Regions from separate parts of the Dactylosporangium sp. NPDC049525 genome, predicted to be linked through region 1. Evidence: riboswitches for the same ligand, from Rfam matches in the RefSeq annotation. Region 1 holds a riboswitch; each other region holds the start of a gene.
What was found. Region 1 has a riboswitch for cyclic di-AMP ahead of AB0K00_RS47110 (hypothetical protein). Riboswitches for the same ligand answer to the same signal wherever they lie in the genome.
Positions count from the first base shown of each region.

Region 2: linked by a shared signal. The riboswitch ahead of AB0K00_RS44005 (C39 family peptidase) and the one ahead of AB0K00_RS47110 (hypothetical protein) in region 1 are both predicted to bind cyclic di-AMP.
Region 3: linked by a shared signal. The riboswitch ahead of AB0K00_RS12220 (NlpC/P60 family protein) and the one ahead of AB0K00_RS47110 (hypothetical protein) in region 1 are both predicted to bind cyclic di-AMP.

Region 1 covers NZ_JBFAPO010000059.1:61,815-67,558, reverse strand. The annotation lists gene AB0K00_RS47130 (ferredoxin) at 1-144, opposite strand, end outside; gene AB0K00_RS47125 (condensation domain-containing protein) at 285-1,694, shown strand; partial or broken gene AB0K00_RS47120 (transposase) at 1,787-2,043, shown strand; gene AB0K00_RS47115 (HPF/RaiA family ribosome-associated protein) at 2,263-2,724, opposite strand; cyclic di-AMP (ydaO/yuaA leader) riboswitch at 2,949-3,087, shown strand; gene AB0K00_RS47110 (hypothetical protein) at 3,090-4,106, shown strand; gene AB0K00_RS47105 (LysR family transcriptional regulator) at 4,100-4,984, opposite strand; gene AB0K00_RS47100 (cyclase family protein) at 5,060-5,731, shown strand; gene AB0K00_RS47095 (hypothetical protein) at 5,728-5,744, shown strand, end outside.
Region 2 covers NZ_JBFAPO010000051.1:17,331-23,074, forward strand. The annotation lists gene AB0K00_RS44000 (transglycosylase domain-containing protein) at 1-2,149, shown strand, start outside; gene AB0K00_RS44005 (C39 family peptidase) at 2,193-3,038, opposite strand; cyclic di-AMP (ydaO/yuaA leader) riboswitch at 3,239-3,381, opposite strand; gene AB0K00_RS44010 (hypothetical protein) at 3,671-4,531, shown strand; gene AB0K00_RS44015 (Ig-like domain-containing protein) at 4,641-5,744, shown strand, end outside.
Region 3 covers NZ_JBFAPO010000006.1:67,775-73,518, reverse strand. The annotation lists gene AB0K00_RS12235 (sigma-70 family RNA polymerase sigma factor) at 97-1,020, shown strand; gene AB0K00_RS12230 (hypothetical protein) at 1,127-1,558, opposite strand; gene AB0K00_RS12225 (methyltransferase domain-containing protein) at 1,568-2,314, opposite strand; gene AB0K00_RS12220 (NlpC/P60 family protein) at 2,361-3,353, opposite strand; cyclic di-AMP (ydaO/yuaA leader) riboswitch at 3,361-3,507, opposite strand; gene AB0K00_RS12215 (ABC transporter ATP-binding protein) at 3,799-4,572, shown strand; gene AB0K00_RS12210 (ABC transporter ATP-binding protein) at 4,601-5,365, shown strand; gene AB0K00_RS12205 (AMP-binding protein) at 5,362-5,744, shown strand, end outside.

The DNA of each region.
Region 1 (5,744 bases):
GAGGACGGCCTCGTCGTCCGGGGCGACGTCCCGACTCACCGGAAACGCCTTGCCCTTGACCTCGTCGAGCTCGAAGCGGTCCGGGGCGATCCCCGTACAACTACCCGACCCGATGCACGTGTGGTCCACCGTGATTCGCCACATGCAACCAACCTATCGAATGCTGCCATTGTTTGCAGACCCAGCGGAGTTCCGCAATATTCGTACGGCTGATTGAAAAAGCACAACAGCGGTCGTAGCTTTTAGGCGCTCACCCTGACCCAGTTCCGGCAGAAGGTGACTCGATGCCCTTACACCCAACCACCGTGCACTTCCGCACCGACCGCGCCGCGGAAGGCCCGCTCATCTGGGCACAACTCGCGATATGGGACGTGTTCCGCTGGCTGCCGCCGGACGACACGACCCTCAACCTGCTCGTGCAATGCTCCGTCCCGGCCGGCCGCGACCTGCACGACGTCACCACCGCCGTCCGCCGGCTCGTCGAGCGGCACGACTCGCTGCACACCGTGTACGTCGACACCCCCGACGGCCCACGGCAACGCGTCATCGGCGAGGGCGACATCCCCCTGCACGTCCACGACATCGGCGACCGCGGCACGGAGGAGGCCACCGCCGAACTCGGCGAGGCGCTGCGCCGCCCGTGGTTCGACATCGGCGCCGACCTGCCGCTGCGGGTCGCGGTCCTCACCCGCGACGACGCACCGGTCATGGTCCTGCTCGCCGCCAGCCACATGGCCGTCGACGGCTGGAGCTTCGCGATCGTCCGCGGCGACCTGCTCAACCTGCTGCAGGACCCGCCGGTCGCCGTCGAACCGGGCCAGCAGCCGCTGCAGCGCGTCGAATACGAGACGTCCCCCGTCGGCCTGCGCCGCGAGGCGAAGGCGCTCAGCTACTGGTCGAAGCACCTCGCCGGCGTGCCGACCAGCATGATCGAAAGCAACCGCGACGGCCGGCCGCCCAACCTCGACTGGGGCCTGATCCAGTCCCCCGCCCTCGCCCTGGCCACCAACGGCCTCGCCGCCCGGTTCGGCGTCCCCCCGTCGACCGTGCTGCTGGCCGCGATCACACTGCAACTCGCCGCGTACACGGGCGAGCGCGAGGCGCTGCTGCGCATGATCGTGTCGACCCGCTTCCGGCCGGCGAGCCGCGCCCTGGTCGGCGCCTTCAACGAGAACGCCCTGTTCCGCCTCGACTTCCCGCAGGAGCCCGACTTCCCGCAGGAGCCCGGCGAGACGATCGGCGGGCTGCTGCACCGCGCGTCCGACGCGGCGCTGCTGGCCTACGCCCACTGCGAGTACGACCCCCGCAAGCTCGACGCCATCTTCGCCGAGATCGCCGCCCAGCGGGCGATCACCCCCGACGGCTACTGCTTCTTCAACGACACCCGGTACTCGGTGCAGGAGCAGACCCCGCCGCCCCCGCTCCCGGACGACGAACTCGCCGAGGCGATCCACGCCGCCCTGCCGGCCACGAAGCTGCGCGCCCCGGCCATCGACCGCCTGCCGAAGCACGCCAACTTCTTCCTCTTCCTGACCGACCTCAGCGACACGGCGGAGCTGATGCTGTGCGCCGAGCACGGCTTCCTCGGCGAACGCGGCCCGCTGGGCTTCCTCGCCGGCCTCGAACGACTCGTCGTCAAGGCCACCCTCGAGCACCACGTCACCACCCGGGACCTGTACCGCGACTGCTCCTGACCCGTTTGGTGACGGGGTCAAAACGCCGACTGCTCGTCGCACAGCCCTCACAACCCGGTGGATGACTGGTCGCCATGGAACAGGGATCCACCGGGTTGCGTGGCAGGGCTGACGAGGGCGAGCGCACGAACCAGCGCAACGGTTATCGGCACCGTGACTGGGACACCCGGGCGGGCACGGTCGAGATCGCCACTTTCGAAGTTGTCGGAGATGGCGGCGCCACCGGCGTGAACGCGGACAGGCGGCGGGAGGTCCTCGGCCCGGCGGGGACGGCGCCTGGCCGGCGTTCCTACGCTCGCTGACCGCCCGCGGCCTGTCCGGCGTCCGCCTCGTCATGTCCGACGCCCACCGCGACCTCTCTCATCGCGACGATCGGCACTGCCCGGCGCGGCACCGCAACGCGCCGGACGCACTACCTGCGCAACCTGCTGACCAAGGTCCCGAACTGACCAAGGTCCCGAAATCGGCGATCCCTCCGAGGTCAGCTCGATCGCGGCCCGCAACGAGCGAGGCCCAGCCGCCGGCGATCGGCGGCCGGACCTCGCGGGCCGGTGCGGTGGAGCCTGGGTCAGGCGCCCCGGGGCGATCCCTCGTCGCCGGAGGGCGCCGCGGCGGCGGGCTCGGATTCGTCGAGCGACGGGGTCAGCTCCGGGGAGATGACGTCCGTGATGGTGCTGTCGCGCAGGTGGCGGTTGTTGCGCGGCTCCTGCCGGGTCTTCGCGTCGTTCAGGCGCCGACGCAGGTCGTCGCGCACGTCGTTGAGCGCCGCGTGCAGATCCTCCTCCGCCGAGGTCGTCACGATCTTCTGCTGGCCGGCGATCCAGCACTCAAGGGTCACCTTCTGTCCCCTGGCCGCCCGGTCCTTCACCGACACCTCAAGCTCGGTGGCGTCGACGGGGAACGCGGCCAGGCGGGTGTCGAGCGTGGCGAACTGCTCGGCGATCCAGGCCCTGTCCCCCAAGGAGAAGCCGGCACCGACGCGCAGGCAGTCCTCGACGGTGGCCGGTGTGCTCGTAGCACTTCTCGACATGTCCGAGACCCCTTCCGTTGCTTACCTTGACGATCTACGCATACCCCGCAATGACCCTGTTCATGTCCCCAAACCTTCCTAGGAGGCTAGCCTACCACCCCAAACGCATGACATCGGCGCCCGGAAGCAGAATGCCGCCGGGACGTCACGGTGGGTCCAGGCAGGGATGAAATCGCAGGTGGTTAGGGTCGGCGGCGGCCCGCTCGTAGGCACTGACCGTGCCGGCGCGGCCGTCGCCGAACCGTGCTCGAACGGGCCGGGGAACCACGTTTCTGGGGTGAATCCGCGCTTTTTGAGCGGTAGGGGCGACTGTTCCGTCCCGAATCCGTCAGCTCACCCGGTAGGCGGCCGATGGAGGGAACAGTATGTCCAGACCTCCGTGGATCGTCGCCGCCGTAACGGCGCTCGCGATTCTCCTGACCCCGACCGTGGTGCTCGGCACGGCCTCACCCGCGAACGCGAGTGAGGGCGGCGACCCAGCGCTGATCAAGAAACTCGACGAGACCAACCGCGCGTACATCGACGCACAGAACGCCCTCGCCGCCTCCCTGCAACGGCAGAAGGACCTCGACGCGCAGCAGGCCGCGCTCGAGCCGAAGTACGCGAAGCTGCGCGAGGAGACCCAGTCGATCTCGGTCGCCGCGTATCAGAACGGCGGCGGGCTGCGCAGCGCGGCGACGCTGCTCAGCAGCGGCACGCCGGGGGTGTTCGCCGACCGGGTGAGCACCCTGGAGGTCATCGCCCGCGGCAACGCCGACCAGCTGCGGCAGGTCGGGGTCCTGCGCGACGAGCTGGGCAGGACGAAGGCGACGATCGACGCCGAGGTCGCCAAGCAGCAGGCGAGCATGGCGGTGATGACGAAGCAGAAGGCCGAGCTGGAAAAGGCCCTTGCCGAGTCCAAGAACGCCGTCGACGGCTCCACCACCTGGAGTGGCGGCACACCGAGCAAGACGGCGGAGCCCGCGCCGCGCAGGGCCGACGGATCCTGGCCCACCGAGTCGTGCAGCACCGACGACCCGACCACGAAGGGGTGCCTCACCCCGCGGACGTTGCACGCGCTGCAGCAGGTACAGAAGGCCGGCTTCACGCACTTCGTGTCGTGCTGGCGGCCACCGGGTGAGCCGTATGAGCACCCGAAGGGCCGGGCCTGCGACTTCGCCGCCGACGCGAAGGGCTTCGGCGGGGTGGCGACCGGCGCGTCGAAGGAGTACGGCACGCAGCTGGCCGCCTGGCTGATCAAGAACGCGACGGCGCTCGGGGTCATGTACGTGATCTGGTTCAAGCAGATCTGGACCCCGGCGGGCGGCTGGCACGCGTACTACAGCGGTCAGGGCGACCCGAGCAGCGACCACACCAACCACGTCCACATGTCGATCTACTGAGCGGCCCGGAGCACACCGAGCAGCGCCTCCACCGCCGGCAGGGCCGCCCTGCCGGCGGTGACGAGGGCGTCCAGCCGGCGCGCCCCGGCGACCGGCAGGTCCGTGACCCGCACCGAGAACGCCGACACGCCCCGCAGCGCCAGGTCCGGCGCGATCGTGGCGCCGTGCCCGGCCGCGACCAGGGCCAGGACGGCGGGATAGTCCACGCACAGGTGCACCCGCCGCGGGGTGAAGCCACGCTCCCGGCCGAGCCGCTCCAGCACCTGCCCGGTCGTCGAGGACGGCGGCCCGCAGATCCACGGCCGGTCCGCGAGATCACCGTACGAGTGCACCGGCGGCCAGTCAGACGGTACGACCACCCGGTACGGATCCTCGGCGAGCGGCACCACGTGCACCTGCCGCCGCGACTCCAGCCCGAGGCTCGCGTCCCGCTCGGTGATCGTCACGTCCAGGCCGCCGAGGCGCAGCTCGCGCAGCGCGGGCGGGCCGTCGAGCTCGGTGATCGAGCAGGTCACGTCCGGGTGGTCGCGGGCCAGGCGCTCCATCGCCGGGATGAGCAGGAACCGGATCACGGTCGGGAACGCGCCGACGCGCACCAGGCCCGCGGCCCGGCCGGACATCGTGGTCAGCTCCCGCTCCGCCTCGGCGAGCTCCCGTTCGATCGCCTCGGCGCGGACGGCCAGGATCCGGCCGGCGGCGGTGAGCACGGCCCGCCGCCCGGAGCGGTCCACGAGCGGCCGGCCGACGGTGTGCTCCAGCTGCGCGAGCTGCTGCGACACCGCCGACGGCGTCACGTGCAGCGCGGCGGCGGCGCCGGCGAGGGTACCGCGGCGGGCGATCGCGGCAAGCACCGCGAGACGACGGGGATCGAGATTCACTGTGCAGCCCTGCTTCAGTGCAACTGTAGGAATTCTCGTTCACACGTTAGCTGTGCTGTCTGCCAGGATCGAGGCGTGAGCCGCTTCGTCGAACTGAACCACCCGATCCACGCGGGCCTGGTCACGTACCCAGGGATCCCGGGACCCGTCATCACCGACTATCTGTCCCGGGACGACTCCCGCGGCCGGTACGCACCGGACACCGACTTCCACATCGGCCGCATCGACCTGGTCGCCAACACCGGCACCTACCTCGACACGCCCGCGCACCGGTTCGAGGGCCGCGGCGACCTCACCGACGTGCCCCTCGACCGCGTCGCGGACCTGCCCGGGCTGCTGGTCGACGCGACCGGCGAGCGCGGGGTCGGCGCGGCGCTGCTCGCCAAGGCCCTGGGTGAGGGCACCGAGCTCGCCGATGCCGCCGTCCTCGTGTGTACGGGCTGGTCCAGGCACTTCGGCACCCCCGCCTACGGCGGAGCGGACGCGCCGTTCCTGACCCGCGACGCCGTCGAGTGGCTGGTGCAGCGCCGCCCGGCACTGGTCGGGATCGACTCCGTCAACATCGACGACGTCGCGGACCTGACCCGCCCCGCGCACACCGGCCTGCTCGACGCCGGCATCTACGTGGTGGAGCACCTCGCCGACCTCGACCGGCTGCCCCTCGACGGGTTCCGCTTCTCCGCGGTGCCGCCACGCGTCGCGGGCATGGGCACGTTCACCGTCCGCGCGTTCGCGGTGCTGGCATGATCGCGCTGCTCGG
Region 2 (5,744 bases), on a different contig from region 1:
CCGGCCCGAGCACGACGCCGGCACCCGCCTTGCAGCAGACGAGGCGCCGAGGCGCTCGACGTTCGCGCGCGGGCTCAGGGGGCTCGGCCGGCTCATCCTGTGCGGTGTCATCTCGGGACTGGTGGTGGCCGCCGGTGTGCTCCCGCTCGCACTCATGGGCGGCTCCGCGGTGAACGCCGGCGGCGACGTGTGGAAGAACCTCCCGTCGGACCTGGCGTTGCCGCCGCCGCCGCAGACCACCTACGTCTACGCCAAGGACGGCAAGACGCTCATCACCACGTTCTACGACGAGAACCGTAAGGACGTACCGCTGGAGCAGATCGCACCGGTGATGCAGCAGGCCGTCGTCGCGGCCGAGGACACCCGCTTCTACCAGCACCGCGGCGTCGACGGCAAAAGCGTCCTGCGCGCGCTGGTCTCCAACGGCCGGGGCGGCGCCCAGCAGGGCGCTTCGACGCTGACGATGCAGTACGTCCGCAACGTGCTGAAGAACAACCCGAGCCTGTCGCCGCAGCAGCGGATCGACGCGGCCGCCGACACGCCCGCGCGCAAGATACGCGAGATGCGCTACGCGACGGAGCTCGAACAGCACCTGAGCAAGCAGGACATCCTGCAGGGCTACCTGAACATCGCCTACTTCGGTGCCGGCGCCTACGGCATCTACGCCGCCAGCCAGACGTACTTCGGCAAGACGGCCCTGGACCTGACGCTGCCCGAGGCGGCACTGCTCGCCGGGCTGCTGCAGTCACCGGATGCCGACAACCCGATCAGCGGCGACCGCGACTCGGCCCTGCGGCGGCGCGCCTACACCCTCGACGCGATGACGAAGATGGGGGTGATCAGCGCCGGGGACGCCACCGCGGCACAGGCCCAGGAGCTGAAGCTCAATCAGCGTGAGCTACCCAACAACTGCGTGTCCGTCCCACCGGGGCACAACGACTGGGGCTTCTTCTGCGACTACTTCCGGCAGTGGTGGGGCAGCCAGCCGGAGTTCGGCGCCACCCGCGCCGACCGCGACGAGGCGCTGCGCACCGGCGGCTACACGGTGGTTACCTCGCTCGACCCGGCGATCCAGGCCATCGCGCTCAACCAGTCGCTGAGCGTCTACGGCTACGGCAGCGCGCGGTCGATGCCGCTGGCCGTCGTCACCCCCGGCAGCGGCCGGGTCCTCGCGCTGGCCGTCAACCGCCACTACAGCCTGGATCCCAACCCGCCCCAGCATCCGCGGTACCCGAACACCGTCAACCAGCTCGTCGCCGGCGGTGGCGGTGTCGCCGGGTACCAGGCGGGTTCGACGTTCAAGATGTTCACCATGCTCGCCGCCCTCGACGCGGGCATGCCGTTGAGCACCAGGTTCAACGCACCGAGCCGGCTGGCTTCCGTGTGGCCGGCGAGCGGCCCGGGCAGCTGCGGGGGCAGGTGGTGCCCGGCGAACGAGTCCCCGAGCTGGATGAACGGGGACCGGACGATGTGGAACGGCTTCGGCCGTTCGGTCAACACCTACTTCGTCTGGCTCGAACAGCAGGTCGGTGCGCGCCGCGTGGTCGAGATGGCGCAGCGGCTCGGCATCACGTTCCGCTCGGGCGCGGACGCGGCGATGGCGGCCAAGGCGGATCAGTGGGGGTCGTTCACCCTCGGCGTCGCCTCGACCACACCGCTGGATCTCGCCAACGCCTATGCGGCGGTCGCCGCCGGCGGCCTGTACTGCCAGCCGCTGCCGGTGCTGTCGATCACCGACGCCAACGGCAAACCGGTCGACGCCGGTAACCCGAAGTGCCGGCAGGTGGTCAGCGCCGACGTGGCGGCCGCCGCGACCGACGCGGCACGGTGCCCGGTCAGCCGGGCATCGGCGTACGGCAAGTGCGACGGCGGCACGGCGGAGAACGTGTCCGGCATCCTGGGCGGCCGCCCGGTCGCGGGCAAGACCGGCAGCTCCGAGTACAACTCGACCGAGACGTTCGCCGGCTTCACCCCGCAGATCGCGGCGGCCGGCATCGCGGTGAACGTGGACAACCCGAACGACCAGGTGGGCAGCGGCATCGCCGGCTCGGTCAACAGCGCCGTCGCGCAGACCATGGCGGGCGCGCTGCGCGGCCAGCCGGTCCAGGCGTTCCAGCCACCCAGCCGGGTGCGGGCACTGGGCCGCTGACGAGCCGCCCGGCGCGCCGCCCCACGAGCCGCTGGTGGCCGCGTCAGGCGGAGTATCCGCGCAGCGCGGTCCAGTGCGCGAGCTTGGCCGTCGTCAGCGTGTAGTACCCGACGCCCAGGGCGTCGGCGGGATCGGCGATCTTCACCGTCTTGCCGCCGTTGCTGTAGCCCACCACCGTGAGGTAGTGGCCGCCCGGATACGAGTGCGCGCCCCCTTTGTCGTCCACAGTGGAACCGGCGATGTTGGCGACCACGGCGTAGCCGTTGGCGATCGCGTTGACGACGTCCGCCTGCATCCGGTCGATCTCCGCCTGGGTGGCCGACTGACCGGTGATGTAGCGCGACTTGTAGAAGGAGGTCTTCGTGTACGCGTTGAGCGTCCGGGTGGTGTCGTCGGCGGAGTTGGTGCCGTTGACGGTCGTGCGTAGGCTCTGGGCGACCTCGGACTGGGACGGATACATCGATCGCGCGGTCAGGGCGATACGCGTCGCCGCCGGACCGCAGAAGTAGTAGTTCTCCTGCCAGGCGAACCGGTACGCGAGCTCCTTCGCCGCCGGGGGGGCCGGTGCGGTCGTGCCGGGCGTGCTGGGCGCGGCAGGCGTGGCGGGCGCGGACGGCTTTGCGCTGGCGCCGGCCTTCGGCGGGTTGGTCGCCGGATCGGGTGCCGCCTGCGTCCGCTGCCGATCGCGCGCGGCCTGACCGGCGCCGGGCTGCGACGAATCCGCGGAGGTCAGCGACTGCGCGTCGGCGACCGGTGCGGGGGTCGAGGCGTGCACGGCCACGCCGACGGCCACCGTCACCGCGAGGACCGCCGCGGCCGCCGCGATCGGCAGCACGCGGGAGCGCGGCGAGGTGGGGTTCTGGTGCCTGGGTTTGTACAGGTAACTCACGGGTACCTCGACAGACATGCTGGATGACGGCTGCTGTTGCCGGTGCCGGACGTGATCCGGGCAGCGGGCGTCCACACCGGCCTGCGGCAGGTGTGGTGAGAGCCGGCGGCGGGCCGGCGGGCGTCGGGGACGGCTACCGGGCCGGGCCGCGGGTCGAGGTGCTGCGACAGGGGTGATGCCGGGTCAGAGGCCGCACGGAGTGCTCCTTCCGGTGCCGCCTACCGGGTTAGCTGACGGGTTCGGGCGGGAAGATCGCCCTACCTCGAGGCTCAGGCCCCGCGGATTCACCCCGGTGGTGCTTGGGTCCCCGGCTCGCGTGGATGCGACTCAGCGGATCCGCCGCGGTGTCACCCGAACTGGATGACGGTGGGCCGGACGGATGCGAGGACCCTATAGGGGGCGGCGCAGCGGCCTCGAATCCGGCACGCTGTTCGGCTACCGGGCGTGACGACGTCGTGGCGAATGGACCGGGTGCACACCGCGGACCACGCGGGCTGCCCGCCGGTCAGGTGCGTCATCCCCCGGTGCGTCTCGCCGACCGCACCCCGGCGGCGTGCGGCCCGCCAACTGTCCCGTCGGCTGATTCGAACGCCTGGCAGGGACCCGGATCCGGGTCGCCCTAGGCTCGCCGGATGCTTCCGGTCGCCGACGATGACCAGCAGCCCAACGGGGGGCACGGGCGCGGCCCCCGCCACCTTCGGCGCTCCCGCCGGGGCCGGCACGCGGCCCGCTTCCGGCTGCGCGCAGCCGTTCCGCTCGAGATCGGCCGGTACGCCGTGGTCACCGTCGCGGTCGCGGCGGTCGGCCTGTCCTCGACGCTGTCGTCGTCGGCCGGACCCGGACCCGGCGCCACGCCGGCGAATGGTGTGGCGCTCGCCGGCGACGCCGGACGTTCGGCGGCCGACGGGCCCGCCTCACGCAGCCGCAACCGGAAACCCGCCGACGGCGCTGGCACCGTGACCCCACCGGCGGGGAAGGGCACCCCACCGGCGGCGAATGCCACCCCGACACCGACGAAGGCCGCCCCGGCGCCTGCCGCCACGCAACCGGCGTCGCCGACCGTGCCCGCGCCCGTCGGCGGGCTGACCCAGGCGGAGATGAACAACGCCGTCGCGATCATCGACGTCGCCCGGCAGCTGAACCTGCCGCGCCGCGCGGCCGTCGTGGGGATCGCCACCGCCTTGCAGGAGAGTCACCTGCGAAACCTCGCGAACCCGAACCTGCCGCAGTCACTGCGGCGACCCAACGAAGGCGTGGGCTACGACTACGACTCGGTCGGCCTCTTCCAGCAGCGGCCGAGCTGGGGCACGGTCGACCAGCTGATGGACCCGCGCGAGTCCGCGCGCAGGTTCTACGCGGCACTGGCCAAGATCCAGGGCTGGGAGCAGCAGGCCGTCACCGTCGCGGCGCAGCTGGTGCAGCGGTCGGCCTTCCCGGACGCCTACGCGAAATGGGAGGGGCTCGCACAGCAGATCGTGGACGCCGTCATGTAGGAAGTCCGCCGCGGCGGGTCCGAGTCCTTCGCATTGTCACTCGATTGCCGCCCCGGTCTCGCCCGGACGCGAACGACGATGCCCGCATGTCCATGTACAGGCAGAGAACATGAGGGGGCCCGGTCGGACCGCGGTCGCGCTGGTCGCGCTCGCGGTGGGAGCGCAGCTGGGCCTGTCGGGGTGTCACAGTCCGAAGAAGCACACGGCGGCGAAATGGACCGCTCCACCGGTCCCGGCGGTCGGGCTGGCCGTCACTCCGGCTGCGGGCGAGTCGGGCGTGGCGGTCAGCGCCGAGATCGGCACGAAGGTGAACGACGGGAAGATCACCGAGGTCGCCCTGACCGACGCGGCGGGCCAACGGGTCGCCGGCGAGTTCCGGGAGGACGGCTCCTCGTGGGTGCCCGCGACCGCGCTGCGCTACGGCACGTCCTACACGGCGAAGGTCACCGCCGTCGGCGCCGACAACAAACCCGTGACCCGGGAGACGGCCTTCACCACGGCGGCGAAGCCCAGCGGCCCGGCCATCACGTCCGATCTGATGCTGACCAACGGCGGGACGTACGGCGTCGGCATGCCGATCGTCGTGCAGTTCGGCTCCGACGTGCCGCAGGAGTCGCGCGCCGCCGTGCAGCAGCGTCTCTTCGTGAAGAGCGATCCGCCGCAGGCCGGTGCGTGGCACTGGTTCGGCGGCCGGCAGGTGATGTACCGGCCGGAGCAGTACTGGCAGCCGGGCACGAAGATCACCGCGCGGAAGGCGCTCAACGGGGTGCGGATCGGCAACGGCCACGCCGACGAGGACTTCGCGGCGACGGTCACGATCGGCCGGAAGCTGACCATCGACATCGACAACGCCACGAAACAGCTGAACGTCTACCAGAACGACGCGCTCGTGCGGACCATGCCGGTGAGCCTCGGCAAGCCGTCGACGCCCACGTCGAGCGGCACCACCGTGGTCATGTCGCGGGAGGCATCGACGGTGTTCCGCACTCCGGAGTACACCGTCGCGGTGCAGTACGCCATGCGACTGACGTGGGGCGGCCAGTACATCCACGCCGCGCCGTGGTCGGTGGGCGACCAGGGTAAGCGCAACGTCTCCCACGGTTGCACCAACGTCTCGACCGCGAACGCGAAGTGGCTGTACGAGCAGACACTCGTCGGTGACCCGGTCACCACGCACAACACCGGGGTGCCGTTGGACCCCGGCGACGGCTGG
Region 3 (5,744 bases), on a different contig from region 1:
AGGCATACCCGGGGGGCACCCGTTTTAGCAGGGTGAAACGGGGAAGGCGAAGGATGGACGGGGAGGGGCCCGAAGGTGGAGAACGTGAAAGTGGAGATGCGACCCGATACAGGTGCCGAAGAGCGTGACCTGGTTGGTGTCTACCTGCATGAGATCTCCCGCACGCCGCTGCTCGACGCCGCTTCTGAGGTCGAGCTTTCCAAGGCGGTCGAGGCTGGTCTCTATGCGGAGCACCTGCTGGACGTGGCCGAGCTGCCCGACGGCGTGAGCGCCGCCGAGCTGCAGCGCCTCGTCGACGAGGGCGAGCGGGCCAAGGACCGGTTCATCCGGGCCAACCTGCGACTGGTGGTGTCGATCGCGCGGCGTTACGTGCGGTCCGGCATGCCGATGCTCGACCTCATCCAGGAGGGCAACACCGGCCTGGTCCGCGCCGTGGAGAAGTTCGACTACGTGCGCGGCTACAAATTCTCGACATATGCGACATGGTGGATCCGCCAGGCGATCAGCCGGGCGATAGCGCAGCAGGAGCGCACCGTCCGGCTGCCCGTCCACCTCGTCGAAGACGTCAACCGGATGCGCAACGTCGCGCGTCAGCTCACCCGTGAGCTCGGCAACGACCCCGAGCCCGAGCAGCTCGCCGTCGCCCTCGGCGTTCCCGTCGAGCGCGTCCACGAGCTCAAGCGCTGGTCCCAGGACACCGTCTCGCTCGACACCCCTGTCGGCGACGACGGCGACACCAGCCTCGGCGACCTGGTCTCCGACTCCGACGCGCCGTCGCCGGAGGACGTGGTCCTGGCCGCCCTGGAGCGCCAGCGCATCGAGGGCCTGCTCAACCACCTCGACGACCGGTCCGCGGGCATCATGCGCGCCCGCTACGGTCTGGAGGACGGTCGCGAGCACTCGCTGACCGAGGTCGCGAGCCGGTTCTCCCTGTCCCGCGAGCGCATCCGCCAGTTGGAGATCCAGGCCCTCGGCCGGCTCCGCGAGCTGGCCCGCGCCGAAGGCCTGCAGGCCGCCTGACCGATACCAACCCGCAGCCCCTGACCCTTCCCGGTCGGGGGCTGCTCCGTGTCAACAAGCCGGGTCGGCAAGCCGGGTCAGCAAGGCGGCGGGTCGGCGATGCGGGTCAGTAGGGGTTGCCGCAGACCTTCCAGGCGCCGGCCTCCTTGCGCAGCGGGACGGCGTGGGCCTCTTTCGGGCCGGTGGAGTAGGTCACATCGGCGGTGATCCTGGCGGTCTCGAGCCCGTTGTCGTTGCCGTACCAGCCGCCCCAGTGCAGATCGTGCGAGACCGGTCTGCGCCCGTTGACCGCGGCCTCGAACGATGACTGTTCGTAACGGGCCCGGGTGTCGTCGCACAGCCGCTCGTAGGCCGCCGCCAGGTCACCCGACTCGAGGTCGGACAGGAACGCCGAGGTCGCCTCGCGCGCGGCCTTCGTGCGGTCGTCGAAGAAGAGGTACGCGCCCGCGCCGCCGCCGCAGCAGCACAGCACGACCACGACGGCGAGGACGATCAGCACGATCTTCACCGAGCTGCGGCGGCTGCGCGATTGGGTCACGGGCGGATCTTAAGATCGTTGCGCCACGACGAACAGTCTCGGAAACGGCAGGATCGTGCCGAACGGCTCGCGCGGGTAGACCTCGCGCAGCCGGGCGGCGACGCGGGCGCGGAAGTCGTCGAGCTCCGCGCCGGACAAAGCGTCGAGGTAGGGGCGCAGGCCGGTGCCGCTGAACCACTCCAGGACCGGGTCGTCGCCGGGCAGGACGTGGAAGTACGTGGTCTCCCAGGCGTCCACGGTCAGGCCGAGGCCGGCGAGGGTCCGCACATACCAGGCGGGCTCCCGCACGGGCGTCGCGCCGCGCGGGCCGAGGACCTCGGGATCGAGGACGTCCGAGTCGAGGATCGGGCCGCCGGTCGGGACCTGGAAGGCGAGGGTGCCGCCGTCGTCGAGGGCCGCGGCGAGCACCGGCAACAACGCCGCGTGATCGGGGACCCACTGCAGGGAGGCGTTGGCGACGATGACGTCGACGGAGCCGCGCTGCGGCCGCCACCCGGCGATGTCACCGAGCTGGAAGGACACCTGCGGCGTGGCGAGCGGCGCTGCGGCGGCGAGCATGGCGGGGGAGGAGTCGATGCCGAGCACGGCCGCGTCCGGGTAGCGGGTCGCGAGGGTCGCGGTCAGCGTGCCGGGCCCGCAGCCGAGATCGACGACCGCGACCGGGGCGGTGGTCGGGATGCGCGCGACCAGCTCGTGGAAGGGGCGGGCCCGTTCGTCGGCGAAGCGGGCGTACTGCTCGGGATCCCAGGAGGCCATGCCCCATCTTGCGGGCATGGCCTCCTGGCACGTGACGAGGGGTTCCCTAGTGCGGGCGCCCGTATCCGGTCGTGTTGGAACGGTCGACCGAGGCGACCTCGACGTTACGGCCCGTGGTCGGCGCGTGGATCATCTTGCCGTTGCCGATGTAGATGCCGACGTGGCTGGGCGACGATCCTCCGAAGAAGGCCAGGTCTCCCGGCGAGAGCGCGGACCGCGAGACGTGCGTGACCCTGCCCGAGCGCCACTGGTCGTTGGCGTTGTGCGGCAGCGTGATGCCGGCCGCCTTCCAGGCACCCATGGTCAGGCCCGAGCAGTCCCAGCTGCCCGGTCCGGCGGCGCCCCACTTGTAGGGCTCGCCGAGCTGGGCGCAGGCGAACGCGACCGCCGAGTTGGCCGGGCTCGTGCATTCGGCGCCGAGGGACACCTTCACACCGGTCGATCCGGTGCTGCCGGCCGCGGTGGCGCGGCGCTTGAGGGCGTCGAGCTTCTTGACGTCGCCCTCGATCTTCTTCTTCTTGGTCTCCAGCTCGGCCTTCTGTGCGTTCTCCGCGGCGAGCGTGTCGTCGATCTTCTTCTTCTCGTCGTCCAGCTTCGACTTGGCCGCCGAATACTCGGCGATCGCGTGCTGCTGGTGCTTGCTGATCTGCTGCAGCGTGGTGAGCTGGTCGATCAGCGTGTCCGACGACTGCGCGTTGAGCATGACGTTGAGGCTCACCATGTTGCCGGAGCCCTTGAACGCGGCGATGGCGATGACGTCGACGTCGGAGTTGGCCGCGGTCATGCTGTCCACGAGGGGTTGGATCTTGGCCTGGATGGTGGCGGCCTCCGCCTGGGTGGCGGCGAGCGTTTCATTGATCTTGTTGTAGGCCTCGACCGTGACTTCGAGCTCGTCGCCCGCCTTCTCGAGCTGGGCTTGGATCTCGGCAGCTGTGGGATCGGCCTTGGCGACACTCGCAGGCGCCACAACGGCCAGCGCGACGGCCCCGATGACCAGGGAGCGCAGCAGGGACCGTTTGGCGCGGTGTCCAGCGGACAAGGGATGACCCTTCATTCACCGACCGCCTACCGGGTTAGCTGACGGGTTCGGGCGGGAAGAGAGCGCCCTACCGCGATCGCGGATTCACCCCAAGGAACCTGGGTCCCCGGCTCGAACAGCGCCAGATGGGCGCTCGACTCGGCGGCGCTTGCGCGGCGCCGCCCGGGCTGGGCGACGGACTGCCGAGCAGGCCAGGGCCTAACTTAACGTGATCACCAACGAAGCGAAACCCACGCGCGTTGTTCTATATCTATTACCCCAAAAGTCCGAATCACGGCGAGTTGTCGGTCCACATCGGACGGTGATGCCGCATCGAAGATGGTGTTGACGGACACACAATTGGGGCTTGATTCTGCTCTGATACCCGGTTAAATACACGTAACTTTATTCACCGACGATGCACATAGTTCGCCCACTCCGAACACCCCCGGAGGAGCGTCACCCCATGTTGCGTGTCCAGAACCTAGAGGTCGTCTACGACGACGTGATGTTGGTGCTTCGCGGCGTGAGCCTGCAGGTGCCACCGGGACGGATCGTCGCGCTGCTCGGCGCGAACGGTGCCGGCAAGACCACGCTCCTGCGGGCCCTGTCAGGCCTGCTCGGTGTCCACGACGGCGCCATCACCAAGGGCTCCGTCACGCTCGACGAGCGCCCCATCCACCGGCTGCGGCCGGCCGCCGTGGTCCGCCGCGGCGTGTCGCAGGTGATGGAGGGGCGAAGAACGTTCGCCGAGCTGACCGTCGAGGAGAACCTGCGCCTGGGCGCCCACACCCGCCCGAAAGGACGGGCGGAGGCCCTCGAGCGCATGTACGGCCTGTTCCCCGTGCTCGCCCAGCGCCGCGGCAGCATCGCCGGCTACCTCTCCGGCGGCGAGCAGCAGATGCTGGCGATGGGGCGGGCCCTCATGTCCGACCCGGCCTACCTGCTGCTCGACGAGCCCAGCCTCGGCCTCGCGCCGCGGCTGGTCGAACAGGTCCGCGACCTGATCGTGCAGATCAACCGGGCCGGCACCGGCGTGCTGCTGGTCGAGCAGAACGCGACCATGGCGCTGTCCATCGCCGAGCACGGATACGTGCTGGAGACGGGCAAGGTCGTGCTCGACAAACCCGCCGCCGAACTGCTCGCCGACGACGACATCCGCGAGTTCTACCTCGGCCGCGCCGAGCGGTCCTTCCGCGACGTCAAGCACTACAAGCGTCGCAAACGCTGGCTGTCATAGAGCCGCAACAACCCCTTCGGGAGTCGCCGTGCTGCGTTTCGAAGACGTCCGGCTCAGCTTCGCCGGCGTCAAAGCCATCGACGGTGTCTCGTTCACCGTCGCCAAGGACGAACTGTTCGCCGTCATCGGGCCCAACGGGGCCGGGAAGACGTCGATCTTCAATGTGATCTCCGGTGTGTACCGGCCGCAGCAAGGCAAGGTGACCCTCGACGGCACCGATCTCACCGGGCTGCGCCCGGACAAGGTCGCCAAGCTCGGGGTGGCCCGCACCTTCCAGAACGTCGAGCTGTTCCAGCACCTGACCGTGCTGGAGAACCTCATGCTCGGCCGGCACCACCACATCCGCTACGGCACCCTGGCCGCCATCGCGTGGGTCGGCCGGGCCCGGCGCGAGGAGATCGCCAACCGGGCCGTGGTCGAGGACATCGTGGACTTCCTCGAACTGGCCCAATGGCGCCGCCTGCCGGTGGGGCTGCTGCCGTACGGCGTGCAGAAGCGCGTCGAACTCGGCCGCGCCCTGGCCATGGAGCCGAAGCTGCTGCTGCTGGACGAGCCGGTCGCCGGAATGAACCTGGAGGAGACCGAGGACATGGCCCGCTTCATCCTCGACGTCCGCGAGGAGCTCGGCATCCCGATGATCCTCGTCGAGCACGACATGGGCCTCGTCATGGATCTCGCCGACCGGGTCATGGTCGTCGACTTCGGCGTGCCGGTCGCCACCGGCACGCCCGCCGAGGTGCAGCACAACCCCGACGTCCTGCGCGCCTACCTGGGGGAGGTGGAGGCGGCATGACGATTGCCGACCTGGTCAAGCAGCACGCCGAACGCACACCTGACGCCGTCGCGATGCGGGAGAAGCACCGCGGCATCTGGCGCGAGATCACCTGGCGCGACTACTGGCGCACCGCGGAGACGGTCGCCCGGGCCCTGCGCTCGCTCGGGATCCTGCCCGGCGACCGGGTCGCGATCCAGTCGGAGAACCGCTCGGAGTGGCTCTTCGTCGACGTGGCGACCGTCGCGGTGCGGGCGGCGACCGTCGGGCTGTACCCGACGAACCCGCCCGACGAGGTCCGGCACATGCTGGCCGACTCCGGCGCCAGGATTCTCTTCGCCGAGGACCAGGAGCAGGTGGACAAGGCCCTCGCGGTCCTGGACGACTGCCCCGACCTGGA